3 regions of the Paenibacillus sp. 2RAB27 genome follow, and region 1 is predicted to be linked to each of the others. Evidence: riboswitches for the same ligand, from Rfam matches in the RefSeq annotation. Region 1 holds a riboswitch; each other region holds the start of a gene.

Region 1 (3,279 bases):
AGGATGGCTTCCCCCATGCTGCGCCAGATCATGTTCGTTAATCGTCGTTTGTAGCCGTCCACTTGGTGAAGTACCCCCTTGAAATAAACGACTACACCGTCCTCTAAAAACGGTCTCGTTTATCTAAAATATAGCCCATGTATATATGAGACTATATTTTCTACTATTTAAAGAAAGTTACAATACTTTGACCTTTATATCTCCTACGATGAAAGAAAGTATGAGTTTCACCCGATGGTCACAATGCCCATAATTCTGCGATTGCCAAACGACTTTGTTCATCACACCTGACTCTTTTTCTTCCGCGATTTGAAGCTGACCCAGCATGACGGAAGCTGTGACGGAAACGCCGATATCGTCAGGCACCTTTATATCAATATCTCCTACAACACCTTGTAGGATAACTGTCGTTTCTTTTTGCTCGAGAATTGCCATGGAAAGATCCATATACGTTTCTCCCACCAAGTACCACGTCGAGGAATTCCGTTGAATCCATGGTTCTCGGCCTAGGCGAAGGCTATCAACAATCTTCTGCTTTTGGGTATACGTATCATCTTTATGAATCTGCTTGGATCGAATGAAAAATAAACCTAATGAAATCAACACAACCGAAATGACAATGGTAAGATGATCACCGAATAATATGACGGCACCAATCCCCATCAGCACATAGCCCTTGCGCTCTTTGCGTGAACGAACACGATGAATGCCCAGCAAAATAAGGATTACGGCCATAACGGGAAAAAAGCCTATGGTATGTTCCAGAAGCAAAAAAATACCGGCTCCAATCAGCAAAAGCGCTGTATTCCGGCTGCGGTTATTTTTCGTTTCCTCTCCCATCGATGCACCTCCTCTGGCTGCCATTTCTCTTTCGTTCATACGATTCCTAGCATACCATAAGAATGGACGACCTCCAAGATGCAAATCCTTATAGATCAAGGCTTTGCTTTCGTGGAGGTCACCGTCCATGACTATTTGCTGTCGTGCGGGTCTCGCTCACCGCGAGAACGCTGCTCCTGCTGCCACTCATGCTGCAGCTTGCTGCGCAGCGCGCGCAGTTCGTGTTGAAGGTTGCCACCGGCTTCCTTCAGCGTCTCCTTCGACAGGCGGCCCGCTACGCGTAGCCCCTGCAACGCCTCCCGGCCGAGCTCGCGGCCGGTGACCTCCAGCTCGCGCCATGTGTCGCGAGCCTCTTTGCCGTGCAGCCCGCCGCGCGGCTGCTCATCCTCGGCTGCGTGTCCCGCACGCAGCCCGCGCAGTTCCTCTGCGAGCGCCAGGCACAAGTCCTGGCTGCTCGCGTACTGCGCGCGGTAGTGCTCGCTCGCGGCTTCCTCGTTCAGCTTCTCTTGCAGGGCAAGCCGCGCTAGATCTTCTTCGCCAGCGCGCATCGCAAGCTCGGCCTGCTCACCGCGCAGCTTCGCCATCTCTTCCGCTCGCGCGATGTTACTGCGCAAGGCAATCGTTGCTTGCAGCGCTTCCTCATAGCGTTCCTCAAGCTGTGCGATCTGGCTACCGTCGTCAGAAGTGGCTGGATTCGTTTTGCCGATCGTCTCGTGCCAGACGGTTTCAGCCATTTTGCCAATACGGTCAAATATATTAGTAGGATCCATTTCCCGATTCTTATTATTATTCATGTACAATCGCCCCTCATCCATCATCATACTCTTATGGTAGCTCAATTTCTGAGGTTCTAAAACCGACTATCGACTGTTTTTGAACCTAGACCTAAGTCTAGTATAAATGGGCATAACCATATTTTGGTCGTTGCCCAAGCATGCCAGTGATGCTAAAATATTTGAAGCCGAGTCTAGTGCATATATGCAGGCACTGGTACGGGGGACGAAATACTTGGGGTGAATATTTGCTTCAGCTTGGAGCAGACTAGGGAGAACCTTCTTCCCGAACCCGTCAACTAACCTCGAAGGCTCAAGAAGGAGGATTACCAATTGAATAAGCTTACCAAAGGGTTAACTAGCCTAGCTGCCTCACTAGCAGTATTGGCTGGAGGCTTTCTTTCCCCATTTACAGCTCAAGCAGCTGAAATGGCCGTGAAAGTGCAAGTCAATGATGAACTGATCCATTTTCCTGATGCACAGCCATTTCTGGATGGCAACCACACCACCCAAGTCCCGCTTCGATTTGTAACGGAGAAGCTCGGATATACGGTCAACTGGCAGAAAGATGGCAATCAGATTAAGGTAACACTAAATAACGACAATCATACGATTACCTTGGTTTCAGGGCAAAAAGAAGCTAACGTTGATGATGCAACGGTCATCTTAGACGGAGCTTCTCAGTATCAAAATGGACGTGTATATGTACCTCTTCGCTTCCTTTCCACAACCGCAGGCGTACCTGTACAGTGGGATGCAAGCAGTAATCTAGCTATCTTAAGTAAAGATGGAGAGCAACATGCACCTGATTATCAAGTATTCGAATCTACAGCTTATTCGGCAGATCCTTCTGAAAATGGCGGGTATGGAGCCATTGATTACATGGGCAACCCACTAGCAATTGGCACAGTTGCTGTTGATCCTTCCGTCATTCCACTTGGCACGAAGCTTTATATTGAAGGCTATTCGTTTAGCGGGCTTCCTAAAGGCGGCATGTACGTCTACGCAACAGATACGGGCGGATCCATTAAAGGAAATCGCATGGACATCTTTATTCCAGGCTCAAGGAAATCATTACAAAGCTTTGGCTTCCAGAAGATTAAAGTGTATCAAATTCCCAATTAAATGCATGGAGAGAGCTGCCCTAAGAGTCATACAAGGGCAGCTCTTTTTGTAGTTGAATGTTCCACTCAATAAGGGCATATGTCCAATCAACAGGGTTCCCACCCACATATGTTATATAGTGTTTAACCCACATTCAAAACCGGAGGGGATACTATGTCAGCTGCAGTTGGTTGTGGAACGCCAGGATACGGAAGTTCCGCAGGTTTAGTTCTTGTACTTTATGTACTGTTGGTCATCATTCTTGCTACTTTCTACTAGGACCATCTTCCGCCTGCGAAAATAAACCCAGCTGCTGAAGCTTCTCATTACGAGGCTTCAGCAGCCGGGCTTTTTCATTTGAATTCGATGCCACTCGTTCGCTGCTTCAAGATTTCTTCCAGCATTCCCCCAATATACGCCCCCGCTTCCATGGCAGGTGTTCCACCGCGATGAATGTTCGAAATAACCATCCGATCCGAATCCGTTCCCCCCGTTCTTGGCTTATAACACATGTACGCACTTAACGACTCAGCAGTCACAAGACCGGGTCTCTCACCGATAA
Region 2 (3,279 bases), on a different contig from region 1:
GCCCCATCGGTTCTTTCTCCATCTTTGCCTCCCTTTCAGGCATGTACACCTAACCTTTCACCTGATGCATAATAGTTCCATTCTTTCACATGGAGGCGGGCTGTGTCCACTTGTATACTTCCATATTCGCATACACCAAATAAGCGTTACTCGACGACCGAGCAAAGCCTATTCATGCCGCTTATAGAGGTTGTTCAAAAACTCCACTTTTGATCACGAAGTAGTCCATGAAGCGTATTCAACCTTCTTAATGTACGCGATTCATTCGAACAATGCGATAATAGAGCTGATCGCTGACCTCTTGCTCCACTTCCAGATAACCTTCTGAGTGAACATAATCCCCTAACATGAACGTGGAAGCATCCGCCGAATCGGCATGTGTAAGAAAGAGCAGCGCTACCTTATCATCCCCAACCACAAATCCAACCTGTTCCTTCACCTGAAATTTCTCTAGAATTTTGCCATGATGTGATCTCACGATATGATGGAACCGCCAAATGCCTTCTTCCTGAATGATAAAATAAAGCACACGATTGCGATGCGCATTGCTAAACTCCCGCGTCACACCGATCATACACACCTTCTCACCAACACGTAAATATTCATCAATCACATAAGATTTCAGTCGTAACCGATTCACATTCTTGCTCTGAATATAAGTTTCCATCTCATCTATTGAGCGCTGATCTCTCGGATCTTGTTTTGTTGCATAAAATACTTCTTTAATAAACGTATCTGTTTGGAATTGCCTAGCCCCTTTGAAATGGTTATACGTATGAAAAAATTGCTTAATCACGACCCGAATGTCTTCTGGTATGGCAGGACCTGTTTCCACGTTATACATGCGATCTGTTCGACCCGACAATTTAATTTTATGAAACAAGCTTTTCCAGACACTGACTTGCATGCCGTACGCGCCACCTACTTTCTTCCAACCATTGTTCCATTATAGGCTATAATTCTCAAAAATTCGATAAGAATCGCACAAATTCGCGCAAAAAATAGAGCATCTGCCGCTTTGCTTTCAATAAAGAAAGACTTAGCGAACATACGCTCTTAGATCGATGATTTACTTGATTTCGTAACTACCTATAACACGCGTTTAGCACCTACATATCTGGAGCCCCAATAGGAGCTAGCGAGACTATCAACCGTTACACCAACGGATGTTGTCGAGGAAATGAATTGATTATTTCCGATGTAAATGCCTACATGGTTGACGATACCAGAAGCAAAGAAGACGAGGTCTCCCGCTTTCAAATCCGTCACTCTCGCCCCCGCATTATCGTACATTTGCACGGAGGTGCGTGGCAGCTCGATACCTTTGGCCTCGTATACATAACGAACGAATCCAGAGCAATCAAAACCCTTAGGTGTAGTTCCTCCCCATCGGTACGGTGTCCCTTTGAACGTCGTTGCAGCTTGAATAATTTGAGCTGCAATGGATGACTGAACGACCTTGGCCACTGGGGCTGCTAGAGCTGCTGGTGGCGGTGCAATCCAGGCTGGCTTATGAGTCTTGCCGTCCTCTTCCACGATGGCAATTTTATTCGCATCGTTCCACGCAATCGCAGATCCAAACGTCTCTGTAACAAAGCGTAGAGGGACATAGGTACTCCCTTTAACCAAAGTTGGACTGCTCTCTAATTCAACTAACTTACTGTTCACGATCGCTTGCTCTTCGTCCGTTGTGAGTTGAATCGCCTGCTCCTTGTTCATCAGCGTGACGACGACTTCATCGCCTTGCTTCGCCCATCCCACTTGATAGCCTAACTTCTCCGATAGCACACGTAATGGCACCTGAAGTGTACCCTCCGTATCAATAAACGGCTGTACTTCCGGGAACTGCACCAAGTCATCATTGACTTGAACCTTCACCGAAGAGGTGTCTGGGGCAGCAGCATGCGTGGATGGAGCGGCGAACAGGAAAAAGGCTGCGCCTACAAGAGCGCATGAACAAATAAAGCTTTTGGTAAAAAGTTTCAAAACGTTGTGCCTCCTTGAAGCCTCCGAGGTTAGTTGACGGGTTCGGGAAGAGGTTTTCCCTAGCGCACCCATTAGCCTATGGCTAACTGAGCATTCATTCACCCCAAGTAAAGAAGTCCCCCGTACCAGAGCTTTCGATGCTCCGAGATTCGGCATTTTTTGTCTATATTAGACTAGCATAGTTCGTTTTAGGATGACAACTTTTGCGAGATGGTAAGTGTTTCCTTTCCTATGTAAAGCACAAAAAAAACAGCCACTCTTTTCAGAGCAGCTGCTTATACACCTCGGTAAATAGGATATGCTTACAGGGATTAAACTCATTTTCTGTCATCGGACTAGGATAACTCATGATGTTGAGAGGCAATTTCAGTTGCCCTTCTCTGAGTGGTGGCTGCGCATAAGGAAATAGGTTCAAATGGAAGCCGCAGCGCTTATAGAATTCAATTCTCCGCGTAGCATCTGAGGCAGTCGGAGGCTCGACTTCAAGTACGATAGGGGTACTTGCACGGCTCATATACGTCGTCAGCATTTGCTTGCCAATCCCACCGCCTCTTATGGCAGCGTTGACGGCGATATGTTCCACAAATCGAAACGTACTAAAGTTCCAACTGGCCAAGAAGCCAAGTAGCTGCCTTTGAGGATCTTTCTCGACATCGATGCTGTAATTAGGATGAGATAACAGTGCTCGTTGACCTTCATACGTCCTTATTTCAGTTACAGGAAAAGCGGCTTCCATCAGCTTAAATACCTCTTCAAATGAATCCATTTTTTCCATTTGTCAGCACCTCCCTTCAAGTTAGTAATAGGTTATCCAAGTGTGAAGCCTCTTACTTCAGACCTTACCATTTTGAGAAAAAGGCATGTGCCGCTGCATGAGAGCCAGGAGGTGTCGCGTGCCCCATGAAGGGGTACACTTCAATCGATTTGTGTGCTGATTCGATTCGGTTATACGCAGCGAAAATCGCTTCTGGCAAGCAGCACGTATCCTTCAATCCTACCGTAACGTGAACAGGCTGCTCAATTCGATCGCCCAAATTCACGATATCGAAATAGGAAACTGTTCGCAGTACATCTGGCAGATATTCTGGGAACCGGGTAACGAATTCCGCTGCCTCACTAAGTGAGCTGACCGATTGCAACAAGCCCAAATCCATGTGGCATAGATTCGGTACATGGGCAATGGTTGACCGAATACGCTTCTCAAGCGCGGTTACGAGTAGGGCAAGCCCTCCGCCCTGGCTTCCGCCGTATACGAATACCCGCTCACTGTCGATTTCTGGCTGCTCTAACGCG
Region 3 (3,279 bases), on a different contig from region 1:
CTTATTCGAGATGCCATTCAATACGATATAGAGGCTTCCATCGGTAGATGCAGGATTGGTCAATGAAAGATTAGTTATACCTAATGCATTGACATCCAATTCATGAAGCTTTTCATTTACCATGTGAAGCGTTCCTACTTGGTCTAGCAAGCCAACGCGGGCACTACCCGAAATATAGCCACTTCGACTAGGTAATTTAGCAGAAGCAATCCACACGGTACCATCTGGATTCGGGATGACGCGGTCTAGCTTTTGATTGAAATCTTCGAGTCGGGTCACGTTCCCATTTTGAATAAGAAATGTATAGGTCGTGCCATAATTTGGACCAATAGCGGCAATCGGCAAGGTCAGATTAACGGATATGATTACCCGTTGATCGCCAGCAGGAAATGCCGCGTACGTATGGACAGGTGCTCCCCAGGCTGCCGATTCCCATACATCGGAGTCTGTAAGTGTGTATACTTTTACATTACCGTAGTACAAATCGCGATCTTTACGCACTAACTKTATTGGTTTACCAGCTAATGGATGGGGAGAACTAGAAAGTCCTTTGAAGAATTGATCTTGTTCTTCATTGTTTTTCCATTCGATTTGATAGTTGTTTTTATCCATCTTAAGCATGGATTTTGCAGGGTCCGCGGAAAGCAGGGAGTAGAAATATAGTGAACTATCATCGTCACCGATGATGGAATAGATAGCATTTTGCCCACCGACTAGCGAAAGTCCTGCATCATCACCCCATTGGATGTCAATCTGAAGAAGATCATGGACGAATCGCCAAGTCAAAGGCATATAAATCACATCTTGATACGTTAGAAAAMGGTAGGGCTCTGTTTGATTATTGATTTCTACTTGATTCATCGTAATTGGCACATCGGAAATTTGGACAGAGTAACTGCTTGCATTACTTTTGGTTGTCAGATCCTGTTCAAGCGGGTTTTGATGAATGGGTGGAGGGAAATTCCGATTTGACCAAATCTGCAATCCATCGGATTCACTCCAGTTGTATTCAATGCCGAGCGTTTGGAAATTGTTCCATGTCATGGGTAGGTAAGTGATGTCTTTATACACCAGAAACGGGTATTGGCTATGGGTAATATCCATGTCTTGACCATTGATTTGAATTGGAAAATAGGGCAGAGATGCCTTCACAGATACGCTTGCTGAAGCTTGCATGGGAAGTAACGGTAACAATCCGCTCATCAATCCGAGAATGACAATCGAGCATTTTATAGCAAATTTCTTCAAAACCATCACCCTTTTCTAAGTTAGTATTGCTACTGATTAGACGCGGGATGGTGAGAAAAGTTGTATGAATAAAGGAGGATATATCCAGATCGTGTTGTTGATGGTAAATTTTGAGTCATGATCTCACTGAATTCCCATGTTACAATCGTTGAGATCCATGCTGGATCAAAACTTAGAAGGCCGAAGCTTTTTTGAAGCACGGGGGAACCAATCTTTGGGGTGAAGTCGCGTTATGCGCGGCCGGGTGATTACTCTTTGATCCGAATCCGACAGCTAACCTCGCAGGCCGCGAAAAGGAGAGGTTTATAGTGAAACGTTACAAGAAGCTTGTAGTTACAGGAGCACTAGGTTTGACCGTCTTGATGGGGGCGAACTCAGCATTTGCTGCTACGGGAACGCACACGGTAGCAGGCAACGATACCATGTGGTTAATCTCGAAAAAATATGGCGTCAGCCTTACTTCGCTGATCAAGGCGAATCCGCAAGTATCCAACCCGAACGTGATTTGGTCGGGCATGAAGCTCAACATCCCAGGAAGCACGGGTACAACTGTTGCGACTAAACCACAGGTTACGCCAGCACCTACGCAATCCACTTTCGCTAGCCAAGTGGTTACCTTAGTCAACCAGGAGAGAACGAAGGCTGGATTGAAGCCTTTGACCAGCAATAGCGCACTTACCGCGATGGCACTGGATAAAGCGAAAGACATGTACAATAACGGCTATTTCGATCATACATCGCCAACTTACGGGTCACCTTTTGATATGATGAGCTCCTATGGCATCTCTTATTCCTACGCGGGTGAAAACATCGCCAAAGGTCAACAAACGCCTGATGCTGTCATGACAGCATGGATGAATAGTTCAGGTCATAGAGCGAATATTTTGAGTCCGAACTATACCCAAATTGGCGTGGGTTATTACAACGGTGAGTGGGTACAGGAATTTATAAGTAATTAAGTTAAGTTACGTGATAATCGTGGATTGTGGCAGTCTCCCTTGGGAGGCTGTTTTTTGTATTAACGCTTCAGTGTGGGTCACCTGTACTGCGAAGGGGAACTACGTTCCGCAACAATGGATAAAATCCAATAAATCCAACCTACTAATTGTATGTGATGGTATTATATATCATATGGATCGGCAAGGATCGTATTATGTAGCTGAAAATCTAAATTGATACAGAAAGAATATTGAGGTGCATCCKGTGATTAAGATTTTCACAGAAATCGAAATAAAAGCATCTATTGATGTTTGCTTTGACATGGCAACGAATATTGATATACATACGCGGACTGTTTGGCCACATACCAAGGAACGAGCGATAGCTGGAACGACAACAGGCATGATTAGTGGAGGGGATACAGTTACTTTTGAGGCGAGACATTTCTTCATTAGGCAAAAACACAAGTCACTCATATCGAATTATGCTCGGCCTTACCGCTTTGTTGATGAGATGTTGCAGGGTACGTTTAAAAGTATGAGGCATGAGCACGAATTTATCGATTTAGGTAATAAAACTTTGATGAAAGATACATTAACTTTTGAGGCCCCGCTGGGCTGGGTCGGATGGATCGTTGAGAGGGTTGTGTTGAGGAGATATATGACACGATTTTTGAACTATCGGAATGAGCAGTTGAAAATTTTAGCTGAGCAAAAGTAAGTAGGGAGAAGAGAAGAGAGGGGATCCAATTGAAATTCTATCTTGCATCCAGTTTCAAAAACATCGACAATGTCCGATATGTTGCGAAGCAGTTGAAGTCTATGGGATATCTTCAAACATACGATTGGACGATGCATACAGGTATCGATTCACTTCAAGAGCTCGCGGCGATTGGTGCGAAAGAGAAAGAAGCCGTATTGCGTGCAGATCTCTTCATCATCATGTTGCCAGCGGGTAAGGGAAGCCATGTTGAGTTAGGACTAGCTCTCGGAGCAGGGAAGGCTATTTTTATGTATTCTGCTAACGATGAGATGAACGATATTGACAAAACGAGTACGTTTTATCAACTGCCGGAGGTGCAGAAAATCATCG

The links. A riboswitch is a leader RNA that binds a small molecule or an ion and turns the genes downstream of it on or off. The one in region 1 is predicted to bind cyclic di-AMP.
Region 2: linked by a shared signal. The riboswitch ahead of AB4114_RS05310 (C40 family peptidase) and the one ahead of AB4114_RS10720 (stalk domain-containing protein) in region 1 are both predicted to bind cyclic di-AMP.
Region 3: linked by a shared signal. The riboswitch ahead of AB4114_RS33015 (CAP domain-containing protein) and the one ahead of AB4114_RS10720 (stalk domain-containing protein) in region 1 are both predicted to bind cyclic di-AMP.

Annotation. Positions count from the first base shown of each region.
Region 1 is NZ_JBFRGR010000006.1:24,726-28,004, reverse strand. Features, by position in the region: gene AB4114_RS10735 (sensor histidine kinase) at 1-62, opposite strand, end outside; gene liaF (cell wall-active antibiotics response protein LiaF) at 178-840, opposite strand; gene AB4114_RS10725 (PspA/IM30 family protein) at 972-1,634, opposite strand; cyclic di-AMP (ydaO/yuaA leader) riboswitch at 1,790-1,942, shown strand; gene AB4114_RS10720 (stalk domain-containing protein) at 1,947-2,738, shown strand; gene AB4114_RS10715 (YjcZ family sporulation protein) at 2,892-2,996, shown strand; gene eutC (ethanolamine ammonia-lyase subunit EutC) at 3,071-3,279, opposite strand, start outside.
Region 2 is NZ_JBFRGR010000003.1:5,516-8,794, reverse strand. Features, by position in the region: gene yyaC (spore protease YyaC) at 1-22, opposite strand, end outside; gene AB4114_RS05315 (hypothetical protein) at 248-907, opposite strand; gene AB4114_RS05310 (C40 family peptidase) at 1,090-1,986, opposite strand; cyclic di-AMP (ydaO/yuaA leader) riboswitch at 1,990-2,151, opposite strand; gene AB4114_RS05305 (GNAT family N-acetyltransferase) at 2,249-2,761, opposite strand; gene AB4114_RS05300 (acetylxylan esterase) at 2,826-3,279, opposite strand, start outside.
Region 3 is NZ_JBFRGR010000050.1:22,448-25,726, reverse strand. Features, by position in the region: gene AB4114_RS33020 (hypothetical protein) at 1-1,248, opposite strand, end outside; cyclic di-AMP (ydaO/yuaA leader) riboswitch at 1,417-1,551, shown strand; gene AB4114_RS33015 (CAP domain-containing protein) at 1,557-2,207, shown strand; gene AB4114_RS33010 (SRPBCC family protein) at 2,452-2,907, shown strand; gene AB4114_RS33005 (group-specific protein) at 2,937-3,279, shown strand, end outside.